DNA from 2 places in the Rossellomorea oryzaecorticis genome. Region 2 is predicted to be linked to the other one. Evidence: riboswitches for the same ligand, from Rfam matches in the RefSeq annotation. Region 2 holds a riboswitch; the other holds the start of a gene.
The links. Region 2 has a riboswitch for glycine ahead of ACKA06_RS11710 (amino acid permease). Riboswitches for the same ligand answer to the same signal wherever they lie in the genome.
Positions count from the first base shown of each region.

Region 1: it holds a riboswitch for glycine, as region 2 does, so the genes downstream of both, gcvT (glycine cleavage system aminomethyltransferase GcvT) here and ACKA06_RS11710 (amino acid permease) in region 2, are expected to answer to the same signal.

Region 1 covers NZ_JBJOSA010000012.1:33,706-36,860, reverse strand. The annotation lists gene gcvPA (aminomethyl-transferring glycine dehydrogenase subunit GcvPA) at 1-216, opposite strand, end outside; gene gcvT (glycine cleavage system aminomethyltransferase GcvT) at 235-1,338, opposite strand; glycine riboswitch at 1,445-1,523, opposite strand; glycine riboswitch at 1,527-1,617, opposite strand; gene ACKA06_RS14190 (DEAD/DEAH box helicase) at 1,795-3,155, shown strand, end outside.
Region 2 covers NZ_JBJOSA010000008.1:106,226-109,380, forward strand. The annotation lists gene ACKA06_RS11710 (amino acid permease) at 1-1,369, opposite strand, end outside; glycine riboswitch at 1,518-1,599, opposite strand; gene ACKA06_RS11715 (DNA-binding response regulator) at 1,933-2,595, opposite strand; gene ACKA06_RS11720 (hypothetical protein) at 2,702-3,155, opposite strand, start outside.

The DNA of each region.
Region 1 (3,155 bases), on a different contig from region 2:
GGAGGCATGACTTTTCAAATCTGCATTTTTTGCCGCCATTTTAGTCAATTCTTTCACCAGACCGGTTTCTGACTTGGCAGGCTTGATATTATACTCACCTTTGAAGCGGACCTTCTCAGGAATATCCTCAAATAAATCGTCGATGCTGTTTACTTCAATGCTATTTAACATTTCCCGTTGATCTTGCTCTGTCATCGGTAAATAACGATGCTTCATGACCGTCATTCCTCCCTATTATTTAGTTCTCTTATAAAATGGTGTCGGAACCACTTTTGCGTTAACTTTCTTCCCTCTGATTTCAACCTGGATTTCTGTATCGATGGAGGTGAACTCTTTTTTCAGCAGGGCAAGGCCGACATTTTTCTTTAAAGTAGGAGACTGTGTCCCTGTTGTCACTTCACCGATTTCTTCCTCGCCTGAAAATACTTTGTAGCCGTGACGCGGGATGCCGCGTTCGATCATTTCAATACCGACAATCTTTCTTGACGCACCTTCATCTTTTTGTTTTTTCAGAGCGTCCTGCCCGTTGAAAGGAATCTCCTTGTTCACCTTTACTGCAAAGCCGATCCCCGCTTCGATAGGGGAGATGTCTTTTGAGAGTTCCTGTCCATAAAGTGCAAGATTCGCTTCGAAACGCAGGGTATCGCGTGCCCCGAGTCCGCATGGAAGCACCCCGTCCTTCTCGCCTTCTTTTAAAATATCTTTCCAGATTGCGGCTGCATCCTCTGCATCACAGTAGATTTCAAAACCGTCTTCTCCTGTGTATCCTGTGCGGGAGACAAGGGCATGACGTCCATTGATGCTGACGTTGGATTGGAATTTAAAGAACCCGATCTCGCTCAAAGAATGTTCATTTGTCAACCTTTGCAAAACACCTTCAGCAAGCGGACCCTGCAAAGCGAGCTGAGCCATATGCTCGGAGATATTATTGATTTCTACTCCGTCTGTTTCATGCTGTTTCAGCCATTCAAAATCCTTATCGATGTTCGCTGCATTGACCACCAATAAATAGTCATTGTCTTTTATTTTATAAATCAGAAGGTCATCAACGGTGCCGCCGTCTTCATAGCACATTGCAGTATATTGAGCCCCGCCGTCTTTGACTTTGGATACATCATTGGTCATCATTTTCTGTAAGTATTCGAGAGCCCCTTCGCCCTTCACTTCGATTTCTCCCATATGCGACACATCAAAGAGCCCTGCACGGGTCCTGACCGCTTCGTGCTCTGCTTTGATACTTGAGAATTGAACCGGTAATGCCCAGCCTCCGAAGTCGATCGTCTTTCCCCCATACTCTTTATACACTTCATATAAAGGTGTTTTTTTCAAATCTGCCATTAGACTTCCCCCTTAATATCATCAAACTTTTCCTTCTGTACGCTTCCTGCTGCCAAATATCCGCGCATGAAAAAAGACAGAAAAACCCCTTTTTTCAAAAGAGTTTCTCTGTCCTTTCACCTGAAAGTTTACCGGTAAAACGGCTTTCCCCTTTGGTGGCTTCCAAATGGAAACACTCTCCAGAGCTGCGTCCAGCAAGAGTCTTTTTGCCTGAGAGATTCACACATTGATGTTTGCTCCTTCGGCGCTGTATGGTACAGTCTCTCCCCTTGCTATCATTCGCCAATATTCCTTGCAACATTTGGTCATACTAGAAGTATAAACAGTAGAAATGTTATTGATGTGAATGTTCGGATTATTATAGTTTTCAAAACATTAGGTAATCTACTCTCATCCTACCATTAAACATAAGTTCCGGGCAATCATTTTTCTATCAAATAAGGAGATGTTTTTCACATGAATGTTGACGTTGTATTTAATGAGGAGTGGGGCGATGGTCTCGATACGTTAATAAATAATGACGGCCCCTGGGGGAGCTGGGAGCTCTACAAGCTTGCAATAGAATGTGAGCAGCATCTGGCAATCCCGAACTTTGAGGGCCTTCAGGCACCAAAACATTTGGCTAATGTGACTCCGCTCCCCCATCAGCTCGAAGCTGCCAGACAGGTAGTGGAAACAATGAACGGAAAAGCCATCCTTGCCGATGAGGTGGGCCTCGGGAAAACGATTGAAGCTGGTCTGATATTAAAAGAATATATGATTCGAGGACTTGTAAAAAAGGTATTGATACTCGTCCCTGCATCACTGGTGTCCCAATGGGCATATGAACTGAACAGCAAGTTCTTCATCCCTGCCGTCGCGCAGCGCAAAAGCTATGTCTGGGATCAGTGCGATATCGTGGTTTCCTCCATGGATACCGCAAAACGGAGCCCGCATCGCGAGAAAGTTTATGAACAGGACTATGACCTTGTCATCATTGATGAAGCTCACAAACTGAAAAATCATAAAACCAAAAACTATGAATTTGTCCAGAATCTCAAGAAAAAGTTTTGCTTACTTCTTACAGCCACACCGATACAAAATAAAGTAGAAGAAATCTTCCATCTTGTTTCACTGTTAAAACCCGGGCACCTTGGGAATGAATCCGGATTCACCGACCGTTATAAAAAAGGAGACCGGACTGTCCATGATGATGACTCCTTGAATCAGCTCATCAATAAAGTCATGATCCGGAACAGGAGGAGTGATACAGGAATTGAATGGACGAAGCGCCACGTCAAAACGATACTCATTGATTTCAATCAGCCGGAACGGGACCTGTACGACAGTATCAACTTATTGAAAGGGAGCCAGGAAGACTGGGCCGCGGCCAGTTCATTTTCACTCCTCACATTGCAAAGGGAAGCTTGCAGCAGCAGGGAATCCGTTTTTTACACGCTGAAAAACATGATCGAGAAAAAAGAAAATCCTACTGCCGCATTCGAGAATACGATTGGCACACTCATGAAAAAAGTGGAAAACGTGACCGTGAATTCAAAAGCCCAGAAAGCGCTGGAACTGATCCAGCAGATAAACGACAAGGTCATTATCTTCACTGAATACAGGGCGACACAACTGTACCTGCAATGGTTTCTGAAGCAGCACGGGATCTCTTCCGTACCGTTCAGGGGCGGTTTCAAAGGCGGAAAGAAGGACTGGATGCGTCAGCTGTTCCAAAACCACGCCCAAGTACTCATTGCCACTGAAGCTGGCGGCGAAGGAATCAACCTCCAGTTCTGCCACCATGTCATCAATTTCGACCTGCCTTGGAATCCCAT
Region 2 (3,155 bases):
ATGATTGATGCATCAGCGTTTGATGTTTTTCCTTTTTTCTCCTCATTCCGTATAGGGTAAATAAAAGAATGAACCATATAGGTGTCAGCAATAAGGCTGGACGAGTTGCCTCAGAAACCATCATGATCACCAGGATCACGGCGAACATGGTCAGCACAGCGTAATTGATAAATGGCGTGAATGGTGCTTTGAATGTTGATTTCAAGTGTAAATCGCGACGTGTTTTCTTATACTTCAGATGACAGATCAGAATTACGCCCCACACCCAGATGAAGCAAATGGCACTTATCGTTGTCACGATCCCGAAGGCCTGCTCCGGCAGCAGTTTACTTAAAAGTGCTCCCGCGGAAATAACCAGTGTGGAGATGAACAGCCCATTGCTTGGCACATGGTTTTTATTCAGTCTGGCAAAAATAGACGGCCCCTGTTTCGTGTTGCTTAAATTATATAGAATCCTGCTTGTAGAGAACATTCCGCTGTTGCAGGCAGAAGCCGCTGACGTCAGCACCACGAAATTGATGATTCCTGCCGCCAGGGGAATCCCGATTAAGCTAAATGTTTTCACAAACGGACTTTCCGCTGCATTGAGGCCTGTCCACGGATTGATGCACAAGAGCACAATCAGCGCGCCAACGTAGAAAAATAAAATCCTTAAAGGAATCTTATTGATGGCCGATGGAATATTCTTTTTCGGATCAGAGGTTTCCGCAGCCGATACTGCAACTAATTCCACACCGACATAGGCAAAAATGACCATCTGGAATGACAGCAGGAAGCCTGACATTCCATTTGGAAATAGTCCTCCATGCTCCCACAGATTGGTCATCGAAACAGTACCTGCATCCGTCTTGAATCCAATCACCAGCAGCACAACGCCGACACCGATCAACACAAGAATCGTGATGACCTTGATTAACGCAAACCAAAACTCCATTTCCCCGAATAGCTTTACAGTAAGCAGGTTGAACCCTAATAAAATGACCACACAGATGAGTGCAGGCACCCACTGCGGGATATCGAACCAATAATTCACGTACACCCCAACAGCGATCACATCGGCCATTGCCGTCATGATCCAGCAAAACCAATAGGTCCATCCCGTCACAAATGCAGCAGAAGCTCCAAGATACTCTTCCGCAATATCCGTCAACGATTGATAACCTGCTTTCGACAACAGAAGCTCCCCAAGCGCCCTCATCACAAAAAACAGGGCAATACCTACGATTAAATAAGCAAAGATGATCGAGGGACCCGCAAGCTGTATCGCTTTCCCGGAACCTAAAAATAACCCCGTCCCGATCGTTCCGCCAATCGCAATCAGCTGAACATGGCGATTTGATAAATCCCTCTTTAATTCTCGTTGTTCCAACCTTAACTCCTCCTTACAAACATTCAGAAAGCAATATTTAGAGCATAAAAAAAGAGACTGGATGCGCTCCAATCTCATGGTCCTAAGAATAACAAATACCATTTTGTATGCCAGCAGCCATAACGGCCTGCACGTCAAAATAAATATCTGATACTCTTCTGTCCTTTTGCCTGAGATTATGAACCCTTCGGCGCCGCGAAAACTCTCGCGGTCTCTCCAGAAGCTGCTCCTGCTATAGTATGATCCATAGCAATCATAGCTTTCTAAGTAATTAAATTGTTTGGTTACTCGTTTTGCTTCGAATAGTTGATTATTTTAAGGGCTGATATGGAGTTTGTCAACAGGAGGAATTCAGTTAACCAGCGGATGTATATTAAGCGGAGTTTCTCCGGTTATATACAAGGAGAATCTCGTTTTAGGAGTATTTAAGAGGAATTTTTCCGATTATGCCAAATATAATTTCTCATTTTAACGTTTTTTGAGTCAATAGACGGCATTACTCCGTCTATTTACGCTATTTTCAATTCTATATGCTAATTAGGCGGAATTTTTCCGTTTATTTATCAGAGTAGGTGTTTAACCTGATCCGCCAAGCGATAAGAGCGGATCCTCTTGATCCCAGATTCGGGAATCAACATCTTTTTATCAACTAGTTGAGTAAGCAATTTTTTTACCGTCTTGTCAGTTCGCTTCAAATACTTTTCCACTTCTATAGGGGATATAGCTTTTCCTTTTCGAATCGCTAGTCGAAGCACTTCCTTTTCTGCATAAGATAGAGTAGTCTGATCCAGCTCATCACCTAGCCATCGGCCAATCACTTGCTGAACGACCTGCTGGCATCGACGAGGTTTTTCTTTAACCTGGTCATAAGAAAAGCGTATGACAGTCCACCCGTCCATTACCAACTGGTTTTGACGCTCCAGACTGTCGGAAAATTGCCATCTGCTTATATTCTTTAAGTGAGGGCCATACCCATCGACCTCAAAACAAATCCGGATAGCTGGACGAATATAAGCAAAATCTAAATACCGTTTTCCATCTTTAAAATCATCGATTTCAAACTCTGGATGAAGATACCGAAAATGATAAAACGAAGGCCACCAAACTTGCTTCAAAAACAACTTTTCAGCCTGATTGTGACCTTCTTGTAAACGCCTCAACCGTTCACCTTTTCTTTCCTGAGAGTGAGCATTCATAAAAGCCTGGTACTCTTCTTCAAATCCCACAGCAATCCTCCTCAATAATCATCAAACTTTTATAGTTAGACTAAAAGAATTTGAAAACCGTTCTTTCCTCAATTTCTTCTACTATAAAATTTTGAAAGACCTTTATCTATCCCTCAATTGGAACCATAAAATCATATTCAGGAACTCCATACTTCGCAATCATCTTTTCCATATACTCGTCAAAAGATAAATGAAAATGTTCCGGTGGGTTCCCAAATAGGATGGTAAATACTCCGTTTTCGAAAGAAATTAAATAGCTTTTCTCCTGGTTAACATTCTTCTCCATAAGTGATACCTTTAACTCTTCCAATTGCTCACTAGTGAGACTATCGTTCAACATCACCTTTTTGCAGTTTCCATCTTTATTTTCCAATACAAACATACCGTGTCCTTCACGTTCCTCTTCCTTGTACTTAATAGAATTTTCGGTATATTTTTCTATTGTTTTGGTGTAATAATAACCGCACACCTTACAAAAAATGTACTTCTCATCAGTTTTGTAATAATCATCTACAAAAGCAGAACGTTCACAACCGGGGCATTTAATAGCATACCTAATC